One region of the Streptomyces sp. NPDC057438 genome, then DNA from elsewhere that is predicted to be linked to it. Evidence: riboswitches for the same ligand, from Rfam matches in the RefSeq annotation. Region 1 holds a riboswitch; each other region holds the start of a gene.
What was found. A riboswitch is a leader RNA that binds a small molecule or an ion and turns the genes downstream of it on or off. The one in region 1 is predicted to bind thiamine pyrophosphate.
Positions count from the first base shown of each region.

Region 1 (3,977 bases):
ACGGTGCCGAGGACGCTGCCGGTGGTGCTGGTGACGGTGTCCACGGCCCGTACGAGCCCGAAGTCGGCGACCTTGACCCGGCCGTCGTCCCCTATCAGCACGTTCTCGGGCTTCATGTCCCGGTGCACGAACCCGGCGCGGTGCGCGGCGCCGAGCGCGGCGAGCACCGGCTCCAGGATGTCCAGCGCCGCCCGGGGCTGCAGTGCCCCGCGGTCGCGCAGCACGTCACGAAGGGTGCAGCCGGCCACGTACTCCATCGCCAGGTAGACGTACGAGCCGTCCGTGCCCTGGTCGTAGACCCCCACCACGTTCGGGTGGGACAGCCGGGCCACCGACTTGGCCTCGCGGATGAAACGCTCGACGAACGTCCGGTCCGCGGCCAGCGTCGGGTGCATCACCTTGAGCGCGAGCACGCGGTCGAGGCGGGTGTCCACGGTCCGGTAGACCGTGGCCATCCCGCCGACCGCGATCCGCGCCTCGACTCGATACCGGCCGTCGAGCACCTGGCCGACAAGCGGGTCCTGAAGGGTCGTGTCCACGCAGGCGAGTGTACGAGCCGCCGCCGAGCGGCCCACGGGCCGCACGGCACCGGGGCCGTACTGCAGCAGAGCTGTGACCCGGGCCGGAGGGCTGTGACGGGCGGACGTACGGCCGTATTCGTTCGGCCGTTCGAGTGACGGCGGGTGGCGCGAGAGCCGGATCAGAACGCGGGGCGCTCCGGATCGAGCCGTGCCAGCCCCTCGCCCGGCGAGGACGCCTCGGCGAAGTGCCGGCGGGGGATGCGGCCCGCCCGGTACGCCAGCCGGCCCGCCTCCACCGCGTGCCGCATGCCCTCCGCCATGAGGACCGGTTCCTGGGCCCGGGTCACGGCGGAGGCGAGCATGACCCCGGCGCACCCCAGCTCCATCGCGAGTGCGACGTCCGACGCCGTTCCCGCGCCCGCGTCGAGGATCACGGGCACGCCCGCGTGCTCCACGATCAGCTGGAAGTTGTGCGGGTTGCGGATGCCGAGCCCCGACCCGATCGGCGAACCGAGCGGCATGATCGCGGCACAGCCCACGTCCTCCAGCTTCCGCGCGAGCACGGGATCGTCGTTCGTGTACGGCAGCACGGTGAAACCGTCGTCGACGAGCGTCTCGGCGGCGTCGAGCAGCTCGATGGGGTCGGGCAGCAGCGTGCGCTCGTCGGCGATGACCTCCAGCTTGACCAGGGACGTCCCGAGCGCCTCCCGCGCGAGGCGGGCCGTCAGCACGGCCTCGCCCGCCGTGAAGCAGCCGGCCGTGTTGGGCAGCACCCGGATGCCGAGCCGGTCGAGCACGGACAGGACGGAGCCGTGCACGGACGCCTTCACGCGGCGCATCGCCACGGTCGTCAGCTCCGTGCCGGAGGCCACCAGCGCACGCTCCAGGACGTCCAGGCCGGCCGCCCCGCCGGTGCCCATGATCAGGCGGGACGAGTAGGTCGTGCCGCCGAGGACGAAGGGGTCGTCTGCCATGCGGTCAGCCTCCTTGGACGGCGGTGAGGACCTCGACGCGGTCCCCCTCGGCGAGGGCGGTGGTGGTCCACCGCGCGCGCGGGACGACGGTTTCGTTGAGCGCGGCGGCGACACCGGAGGGCGACGGGGTGAGCGTGCGCACCAGGGCGTCCAGCGCCGTGCCGGGCGCGATCAGCCGCCGTTCCCCGTTCACGAGCACGGTCAGGGTCCCGGAGGTGTTCATACGGGCTGCTCCATGAGTCGGCGGGCCGCGCCGGCGCGGAACCGCAGCGGTGTGAAGTCGCGGGCCTCCTCCGGCAGTTCGCCCGTGGTCAGCACATGGGCCAGGACATCGCCGGTGACCGGGGTGAGAAGCACCCCGTTGCGGTGGTGCCCGGTCGCGAGGATCAGGCCGTCGAGCCCGGTGGGCCCGAGGAGCGGCGCGTTGTCGGGGGAGGCGGGCCGCAGGCCCGCGCGCATCTCGGTGAGCGGGAGTTCGGTGATCCCGGGGACGAGTTCATGGGCGTCCCGCAGCAGTTCGTACACCCCGCCCGCGGTCACCGTGGTGTCCCAGCCCTGCTCCTCGCTGGTCGCGCCGACGACGAGTTCGCCGTTCTCGCGCGGCACCAGGTAGACATGGCTGCCGCGCACCACGGCCCGCACGGTACGGCTCAGGAAGGGCGCGTACGGCTCCGGCACGGTCAGCCGCAGCACCTGTCCCTTCACCGGCCGCACCGGCGGCACCACGTCGTCCGGGACCCCGGCGAGCCGCCCGCTGAGGCTGCCGGCCGCGAGGACGACCCGCCCGGCGGACAGCCGGTCGTCCTCTCGGGTGCGGACCCCGGTGGCCCGCTCCCGGTCCACCGTCAGCTCCTCGGCCCGGGTCCGGTGGAACACCACCCCGGCCCGCCCGCAGGCCGCGACGAGGGCCCTGGAGAGCCGCCTCGGGTCGATCTGGTGGTCCCCGTCGGCCCGCAGCCCGCCCCGCACCCCGGGTGCGAGCATCGGCTCCAGCCGGCGGCAGTCGCGGCCGCTCAGCCACTCCGGGTCCAGCCCCGACCGGCGTTGCAGGGCGTGCAGTTCACGCAGATGGGCGCGGTCGTCGGCGTCCAGCGCGACGGCGAGCGTGCCGCAGCGGCGGTAGCCGAGACCGAGGCCGGTCGCCTCCGTCAGCTCGGCCACGAATCCCGGATAGCGGCGTGCGGACTCCACGTTGAGCCCCAGCAGCGTCTGCTCGCCGTAGTGCAGTTCGGTGACGGCGGCGAGCATCCCGGCCGCCACCTGCGCGGCCCCGCCGCCCGGCTCGGGATCGACCACGGCCGTGGCGAACCCGCGCAGCGCGGCCCGCCACGCCGTCACGAGCCCGATGATTCCGCCCCCCACGACGAGGACGTCTGACGTGTGCGTACGCGACATGGGCGTCCAGCCCCTCCCTTCGCCGGCATGACCCGGATCAGGTTCGTACGGTCGGAGGCCGCCAGCCTCCCTCTCAGCCCGGTGCGTCCGGGCTCCCGCGAGTGCTCTACGGTGGCCCACCCTAGCCCTCACCGTTCGCCTCAGAAAGGGAGCCTCCGCCCATGGCCCGCTCGCTCGACGGTCTCGTCCTCGCCCCCGTCGCCGACCAGGCCCCGGGCCAGGTGGGCACCCGGACCCGGTTCGTCTACCACGAGAGGGACGGCGAGATCTGGGCCGAGTACACGGGCGGCGACGTCGTGCGCGGCCGTCTCGTGGGCACGCGCGCGGGGGACCGGCTGGACTTCCGGTACGTGCAGCTGAAGACCGACGGGACCACCGCGTCCGGGCACTGCGCCTCACTGGTCGTCGAACTGGCCGACGGGCGCGTCCGGCTGGAGGAGACCTGGGAGTGGGAGTCGGGGCCGGGCAGCGGGACGAGCGTGGTGGAGGAGGTCGTGGGGCAGGTCGCGGGGGAGTGACCGCCGCCCCACCGGCTGACCGACCGGATGCCGGTTGTCTATGGTGACCGGGTGAGCGAGCAGATGCGGCACAGGGGCGGGACGCCGGCGCGGCGCGTGGTCGTCGTGGGCGCGGGCATGGCGGGCGTGCAGACCGCGGTCGCGCTGCGCGAACAGGGCTTCAGCGGCGACGTGACACTGATCGGGGCCGAGCCCCATCAGCCCTACGACCGCCCGCCGTTGTCGAAGGCCGTGCTGCTCGGCAAGGCCGAGGGCTCCGCCTTCGACGTCGACTTCGAGGCGCTCGGCATCGAACTCCTGCTGGGCCGCGAGGTGCTGGGCCTGCGCCCCGCCGACCACGCGCTCGACACGGCTGCCGGGCCCGTCCCGTACGACCTCCTCGTCCTCGCGACCGGCGCGGAACCGATCATGCTGCCCGGTGCCGAGGGCGTGCCCGGGGTGCATCTGCTGCGGACCCTGGACGACGCCGAGCGGCTGCGGCCCGTCCTGGCCCGCCAGCACGACATCGTGGTCGTCGGCGCGGGCTGGATCGGCGCCGAGTTCGCCACGGCCGCGCGCGAGGCGGGCTG
Region 1 covers NZ_JBHVDD010000038.1:36,551-40,527, reverse strand. Annotated here, with positions in the region: gene pknB (Stk1 family PASTA domain-containing Ser/Thr kinase) at 1-539, opposite strand, end outside; gene ACFU5F_RS21610 (thiazole synthase) at 701-1,495, opposite strand; gene thiS (sulfur carrier protein ThiS) at 1,500-1,700, opposite strand; gene thiO (glycine oxidase ThiO) at 1,715-2,890, opposite strand; TPP riboswitch at 2,888-2,999, opposite strand; gene ACFU5F_RS21595 (hypothetical protein) at 3,052-3,408, shown strand; gene ACFU5F_RS21590 (NAD(P)/FAD-dependent oxidoreductase) at 3,472-3,977, shown strand, end outside.

Region 2 (3,977 bases), on a different contig from region 1:
CAGCAGAAACGTCGCAGCACGGTGAGTGAGGCTCTGGCGCACTGGCGGGACACCCTGGGCGTGCCGGTGTACTTCGCGATCTACCGGGACGGTGAGATCGAGGTCAAGTGCGTCGCCGACAGCCCGAACATGCCGGCGGTCGCGGAGTGGGCCGACTTCCGCGAGACGGGTCACGCCCACGCCATCGGGCAGTGTCTGCTGTCCCAGTTGAGCGACGAGGCTCGCCGCGACCACCTGGACCGCTATCCGGTGCGGTCCCTCACCCCGTACACCGTCCGTGACGACGAGACGCTGCTGCGGCGCCTGGACCGCATGGGACGGATGGAACCGGTCGTGGAGCGACAGGAGTACGCCCTGGGCACGGTCTGCGCCGCTCTGCCCGTCACCGTGGGGCCGACCGCCGGGACGCTCGCCATCTCGCTGCCCTCGCACCAGGCGGACCGGCTGCTGCCCCTCGCCCGCCAGTTGCAGACCGAGATCGGAAACCTGCTAGGGACACTCGCGATCTCTATCAGCATCTGAAAAATCACTCCTTGTGATCTCTCGTGTACTTTCAGCAAACTTCCAGAGGTGTCAGGCGGATGATTCCTGGCCAGTCGACGAACACGGCGGGGTAGGCGATGCGCGAGTCGGTACAGGCAGAGGTCATGATGAGCTTCCTCGTCTCGGAGGAGCTCTCCTTCCGCATCCCGGTGGAGCTCCGTTACGAGACCTGCGATCCCTATGCCGTGCGCCTGACCTTTCACCTCCCCGGCGATGCCCCGGTGACCTGGGCCTTCGGGCGGGAGCTTCTCATCGACGGTGTCGGACGGCCGTGCGGGGACGGGGACGTGCACATCGCGCCCGCCGAGCCGGAAACCTTCGGCGAGGTCCTGATCCGGCTTCAGGTGGGCACCGACCAGGCCATGTTCCGGGTCGGCACGGCGCCGCTGGTGGCCTTCCTCGACCGTACGGACAAGCTCGTGCCGCTGGGGCAGGAGCGCTCCCTCGCCGACTTCGACACGCTGCTCGACGAGGCTCTGGACCGCATCCTGGCGGAGGAGCAGAGCGCGGGATGAACCGTTACGGCGCCGGGGTGCCGTAACGCTTCAGCGCTTGCGGCGGCGGCCTCGTCCCCCACGTGCCGGAGCGGGCACGGCGGCCGCTTCGGGGGCACCCGGGCGGTCGGCCGAGACGACCAGGGCTGCCAGCGCGGTGGTCACCGGCACCGAAGCCACCAGACCGATCGAACCGACGAGCGTGCGCACGATCTCCTCGGCGACCAGTTCGCTGTTGGCGACCGTGCCGACACTGCTCTGCGCGATCGAGAAGAGCAGCAGCAGGGGCAGCGCGGCACCGGCGTAGGCGAGGACGAGGGTGTTGACCACCGACGCGATGTGGTCCCTGCCGATCCGGATGCCGGCGCGGTACAGCCCCCGCCAGCCCATCGCCGGATTGGCCTCGTGCAGCTCCCAGACCGCCGAGGTCTGGGTGACCGTCACGTCGTCGAGTACACCGAGCGAGCCGATGATGACGCCCGCGAGCAGCAGACCGCTCATGTCGATCGTCGGGTACAGCCCGTGGATCAGACCGGTGTTGTCGTCGGTGTTGCCGGTCAGATAGGCCCAGCCGATGAAGCCCGAACCCAGCAGGCCGATGAGTAGCAGCGAGATCAGGGTGCCGATGACCGCCACGGAGGTCCGGGCCGAGAGCCCATGGCACATGTACAGGGCGATCAGCATGATGGCGCTTGCCCCGATCACCGCCACCACCAGGGGGTTCGAGCCCTGGAGGATGGCCGGCAGGATGAAGAGGGTCAGCACCATGAAGCTGATGGCGAGCGCCACCAGGGCCATGACACCGCGCATCCGGCCCACCACCACGACGGCGAGGGCGAAGATCCCGGCGAGCAGAGCCATCGGGAGCTTCCGGTTCACATCGGTGACCGAGTACTGCAGGTCCTTGGGCGCGGCGGGCTCGTACGCGACCACGACCTCCTGGCCCTGCTCCAGTTGCCGCGACTGGTCCGGCTGAACGATCTCTGTGAACGTACGGCCCTTGTCGTCGCCGGTGTCGACGCGGATCGTGGCCTTCTTGCAGGTGCCGTCGGCCTGTTGCTGGGCGGAGGATCCCTCGGCGGTGGAGGTGTTGCCGGTCGGGGAATCGCCCGAGGCGTTCACCGACGAACAGGCGACCTCGTCGACCTTTGTGACAGTGGCCTGCTGTGTCTGCCGGTCGAAGCCCACACCGGTGCGCTCGTGCCCGGGGGCGCCGCCGGGCCAGAGCACGACGAGGCCGACGACGACTGCGGTCGCGAAGGGGATCAGCACCGCCGCGATGACCTTGCGCAGGTGCTGCGAAACGGGAGCGGCCGGGCCGTGACTGTGGGAGTGCCCGTGGCCGCCGGAGGACGGGCCGTGTCCGTGGCCGTCCCCGGAGCCCCGGCCGCCGCCGGAGCCGTGGCCGCCTCCTGGACCGTAGCCGTGGCCGCCGTCGGATCCATGCCCATGACCGCTTCCGGGGCCATGACCGTGGGGAGGCTCGGGGGGCGGAGGTGGGGGCTGCTGCGTCGTGGTCACCGACCGATCATCGCAAGAACGAGCGATGCCCACTGTTCACCGCGCCACATCTGCCGCTAGCGTGGAGGCACCTTTGCACACGCGGGAGCTCGGAGCACCGGGCTGAGAGGGCGCTGACCTCCGCAGACGCGATGTTTCACGTGGAACATCGCCGGGCGGAAATCGCTGCGTCGACCGCTGAACCTGTTACCGGGTAATGCCGGCGTAGGGAGTAGGTCTCATGACCATCGAGGACACACGCACGCCTGCCTCCAGTCAGACGGGCGGGACATCCGCTCCGTCCGAGGGCGAAGAAACCGCGAGTCAACAGCCCCTGGAGGCCGGGAAGTCCATCGGCTGGCACAAGGCGTACATCGAGGGCTCTCGCCCCGATCTGCGGGTGCCGGTCCGCCAGGTGCACCTGACCAACGGACAGTCCGTCACCTTGTACGACACCTCCGGCCCGTACACCGATCCGGCGGTGGAGACCGACGTGCGGCGGGGGCTGCTTCCCGTTCGCGAGAACTGGATCATCGCCCGGGGAGACACCGAGGAGTACGCGGGCCGCCCCGTGCGCCCCGAGGACGACGGGATCAAGCACACCTCGCCGCGCGGCGGACTGCGCAACCTCGACGCGGTGTTCCCGGGGCGGCCACGTCAGCCGCTCCGGAGCCGCGACGGCCGGGCGGTGACGCAGCTCGCCTACGCACGGCGCGGGGAGATCACCCCGGAGATGGAGTACGTGGCCGTACGGGAGAACGTCTCGCCCGAGGTCGTCCGTGAGGAGATCGCCGCGGGCAGGGCCGTACTGCCCGCGAACGTGAACCACCCGGAGATCGAGCCGATGATCATCGGCAAGCGGTTCCTGGTGAAGGTCAACGCCAACATCGGCAACTCCGCGGTCACCTCCTCCATCGAGGAGGAGGTCGAGAAGATGACCTGGGCGACCCGCTGGGGCGCCGACACGGTCATGGACCTGTCCACGGGCCGGAACATCCACACCACCCGCGAGTGGGTGCTGCGCAACTCCCCCGTGCCCATCGGCACCGTGCCGCTCTACCAGGCACTGGAGAAGGTCGACGGCCGGGCCGAGGAGCTGACCTGGGAGATCTACAAGGACACGGTCATCGAGCAGGCCGAGCAGGGCGTCGACTACATGACGGTCCACGCGGGTGTGCGCCTGGCGTACGTACCGCTCACCGCGAACCGAAAGACCGGCATCGTCTCGCGCGGCGGCTCGATCATGGCGGCCTGGTGCCTGGCCCACCACAAGGAGTCGTTCCTCTACGAGAACTTCGCGGAACTGTGCGAGATCCTCGCCGCCTACGACGTGACGTACTCGCTGGGCGACGGTCTGCGGCCGGGGTCCATCGCGGACGCCAACGACGAGGCGCAGTTCGCGGAGTTGCGCACGCTCGGGGAACTCAACGCGATCGCCAA
Region 2 covers NZ_JBHVDD010000045.1:36,189-40,165, reverse strand. Annotated here, with positions in the region: gene ACFU5F_RS23800 (IclR family transcriptional regulator) at 1-522, shown strand, start outside; gene ACFU5F_RS23795 (SsgA family sporulation/cell division regulator) at 621-1,058, shown strand; gene ACFU5F_RS23790 (YibE/F family protein) at 1,089-2,558, opposite strand; TPP riboswitch at 2,630-2,786, shown strand; gene thiC (phosphomethylpyrimidine synthase ThiC) at 2,779-3,977, shown strand, end outside.
Region 2: it holds a riboswitch for thiamine pyrophosphate, as region 1 does, so the genes downstream of both, thiC (phosphomethylpyrimidine synthase ThiC) here and thiO (glycine oxidase ThiO) in region 1, are expected to answer to the same signal.

Region 3 (3,977 bases), on a different contig from region 1:
CCACCGCCCGCAGCACGGGCAGCATGATCCGTACGACGAACGGGACGCCCACCAGGGCCTGGGCCAGCGGCACCAGGATCCAGGACGACCTCAGGTCCAGCGGCGGCTCGTCCAGCGCGATCAGGAACCCGAAGCCGACGGTCACCGCGGACACCCCGAGCGGCAGCATGAGCAGCGCGTCGAAGCCCCGGACCAGGCGGCCGGCCCGCCTGGTGAGCGCGGCCGCGGCGAGGCCGCCGACCAGCAGGGCGATGCCGGTCGCGGCGAGCGCGTACCGGAGCGAGTTGCCGACCGCCTCGATCGGCGCCACCAGGAAGATCCCGCTGTCGTCCTGGGTCAGCGCCCTGTAGTAGCCGAACCCGGGCGCGTGGAGGGACCTCTCCACCAGCACGCCCAGCGGCAGCAGGATCAGCACGACGACGGTGACGAGCACCCCGCCGAGCAGCGCCCACTGCCCTGCCCCGCGGGGCCGCCGGGCCGTGAGCGAGGGATCGACCAGCCGCAGCGCGCTCTCCCGCCGCCGTACGGTCCACGCGTGCACGGCGAGGATCAGTCCGACGGCGAAGAACTGCACGAGCGTCAGCACGGCGGCCGCCGGCAGGTCGAAGATCTCCGAGGTCTGCCGGTAGATCTCCACTTCGAGGGTCGAGAAGGTCGGCCCGCCGAGGATCTGCACCACCCCGAAGGAAGTGAAGGTGAACAGGAAGACCATCAGCGCCGCGGCGGCCACGGCGGGTGCGAGCGCCGGGAGCGTCACCCTCCGCCAGGCCGCCAGAGGGGACGCCCCGAGCATCCGCGCGGCCTCCTCCTGCCGCAGGTCCAGCTGCGACCACAGCCCGCCCACGGTCCGGACGACGACCGCGTAGTTGAAGAAGACATGCGCGAGCAGGATCGCCCAGACCGTGGTGTCCAGCCGTACGCCCCACAACTCGTCGAACAGCCCGCCCCGTCCGACCAGGGCCAGGAAGGCCGTGCCGACGACCACGGTCGGCAGCACGAACGGGACGGTCACGACAGCGCGCAGCACGTCCTTGCCCCTGAAATCGAAGCGCGCGAACACATACGCGCCAGGGAGCGCGATCAGCAGGGTGAGGGCGGTCGAGACGAGCGCCTGCCAGGTGGTGAACCACAGCACGTGCCGGATGCCGGAGTCGCCCAGCACCTCCCCGATCCGCCCGAGGTCCCAGCTCCCGCTGGCTTTCAGCCCCCGTGCGACGATCGCGGCGACGGGATAGGCGAAGAACACCCCGAAGAACGCGACGGGCAGGGCCATCAGCCCGAGCCTCGCCGCGCTCCCCGTCCGACGGGAACCGCGCGCCCCGGTCCCGGCAGGCGCCTTCGGCCTCCCCGGCCCCGTTGGCGGCTTCGCTACTTCAGTACGAGCGAGGTCCACGACTTGACCCACTGGTCACGCTTCTCGGCGATCTTCTCCGGCGCCATGGTCTCGGGATCCTTCGCCGCGGGCCCGTACTCGGTGAACTCGGCGGGCACGGCCGCCCCGTCGACCACCGGGTACACGAACATGTTGAGCGGCATGTCCTCCTGGAACCTCTTCGAGATCAGGAAGTCGATCAGCGCCTTGCCGCCCTCGGTGTTCCTCGCGTTGTTCAGCAGCCCGGCGAACTCGATCTGCCGGAAGCAGGTGCCGTCCGCGACCCCGGTCGGCGCGGTCTTCGGACGCGGGTCCGCGTAGACGACCTCGGCGGGCGGCGAGGAGGCGTACGACACGACGAGCGGCCGGTCGCCCCCCGCCTTCCTGCCGTCCGTCGACCCGGAGAACTCCTGGTAGTACGCCTGCTCCCAGCCGTCCACGACCTTCACGCCGTTGGCCTTGAGCTTCTTCCAGTAGCCCTCCCAGCCACCGTCGCCGTACTTCGCGGCCGTGCCGAGGACGAAACCGAGGCCCGGCGAGGAGGTGGAGGCGTTCTCGGTGACGAGGAGGTCCTTGTACTCGGGCTTGATCAGATCGTCGAAGGTCTTCGGCGGCTCGATCTTGTTCTTCTCGAAGTACGCCTTGTCGTAGTTGACGCAGATGTCACCGGAGTCGATGGGCGTGACCCGGTGTTCGGCCTCGTCCAGCTGGTACGCGGCGCCGACCTTGTCGAGCCCCTTCGCCTCGTACGGCTGGAAGAGGCCGTTGTCGAGGGCGCGGGACAGCAGGGTGTTGTCGACGCCGAAGAAGACGTCGCCCTGCGGGTTGTCCTTGGTCAGGATGGCCTGGTTGACGGCCTGGCCCGCGTCCCCGCTCTTGAGGACCTTGACCTTGTACCCGGACTCCTTCTCGAACGCCTTCAGCACGTCCTTGGAGTAGGCGAAGGAGCCGTGGCTGACGAGCGTGACGGTCTTGGAGCCGGCCCCCGACCCGCTGTCCCCGGAGGACGAGGACCCACACGCGGACAGCGTGACGAGCCCGAGGCCGACGGCCGCGGCGACGAATGTTCTGATGTGCGCTGACTGCACTGGATTCCTCCTGGGGTGACCAGGAAGAGACGCGGCCCTGCCCGGGTGGCTCCGGAGATCCGGAGCCACCCGGGCAGGGCGCAACAGCTTGAGTGATGACCGAACTTCCTACCCAGAATGACCTGGGCGAGGTTCAGAGGGTCTGCGGCCCGCTTGCCGCACTCTCAGCGCTGTGGCGCTCCCCTGTCGGAATATGAAGATGTGTACGGGGTCAGCGTACCCCGTGGCCGGTTTACGACTCCTGCCGGTGGCCGTGTGCCGCTCCCTGGCCGCCGGCCCCGAACAACCCGTCCGCGGTCTACCGCTCGGTGGCCGCCAGCTGCCCGCACGCACCGTCGATCTCCTGGCCGCGGGTGTCCCGGACGGTCACCGGCACCCCGTGGGCGGCGATGGCCTCGACGAACGCCTTCTCGTCCTCGGGCCGGGAGGCCGTCCACTTGGACCCCGGAGTGGGGTTCAGCGGAATCAGGTTCACGTGCACCGGCTTGCCCTTGAGCAGCCGGCCCAGCCGGTCACCGCGCCACGCCTGGTCGTTGATGTCCCGGATCAGCGCGTACTCGATCGACAGCCGGCGTCCGGACCGGGCCGTGTACTCCCACCCGGCGTCGAGGACCTCACGCACCTTCCACCGCGTGTTCACGGGGACGAGGGTGTCGCGCAGTTCGTCGTCCGGCGCGTGCAGGGAGATGGCGAGCCGGCACTTGAACCCCTCGTCGGCGAACCGATGGATGGCGGGCACCAGCCCCACCGTCGACACGGTGATCCCGCGCTGCGACAGCCCCAGCCCGTCCGGCTCCGGATCGGTGAGCCGACGGATGGCACCGACGACCCGGTTGTAGTTGGCGAGCGGCTCGCCCATCCCCATGAAGACGATGTTGGACAGCCTCGCGGGCCCGCCGGGAATCTCACCGTCCCTGAGCGCCCTCATCCCGTCCACGATCTGGTGGACGATCTCGGCGGTGGACAGATTCCGGTCGAGCCCGGCCTGTCCGGTCGCGCAGAACGGGCAGTTCATCCCGCACCCGGCCTGCGAACTGATGCACATCGTCACCCGGTCCGGGTACCGCATCAGGACCGACTCGACGAGCGTCCCGTCGAACAGCCGCCACAGCGTCTTGCGGGTGGTGTCCTGGTCGGTCGACAGGTGCCGCACGACCGTCATCAGCTCCGGGAGCAACGCCTCCCGCAGCTTCGCGCGCGCGCCCGCGGGGATGTCGGTCCACTGCTCCGGGTCGTGCGCGTAGCGCGCGAAGTAGTGCTGCGAGAGCTGCTTGGCGCGAAACGGCTTCTCCCCGATCGCGGCAACGGCTTCCTTACGCTCCACAGGCGAAAGATCAGCAAGATGCCGCGGCGGCTTCTTGGCTCCGCGGGGGGCGACGAATGTGAGTTCTCCGGGCTTCGGCATAACCCTCCCAGTGTCGCAGATCGATTCGGCCGTCCCAGGCCGGAGCGGGGGTGGGGGTGGTCACCCGTGGGCGCCGACCGTCACGGTCGGAGGACGACGCACGGCCCGGGGA
Region 3 covers NZ_JBHVDD010000060.1:3,936-7,912, reverse strand. Annotated here, with positions in the region: gene ACFU5F_RS27630 (ABC transporter permease) at 1-1,393, opposite strand, end outside; gene ACFU5F_RS27625 (thiamine ABC transporter substrate binding subunit) at 1,369-2,460, opposite strand; TPP riboswitch at 2,548-2,655, opposite strand; gene rlmN (23S rRNA (adenine(2503)-C(2))-methyltransferase RlmN) at 2,759-3,865, opposite strand.
Region 3: it holds a riboswitch for thiamine pyrophosphate, as region 1 does, so the genes downstream of both, ACFU5F_RS27625 (thiamine ABC transporter substrate binding subunit) here and thiO (glycine oxidase ThiO) in region 1, are expected to answer to the same signal.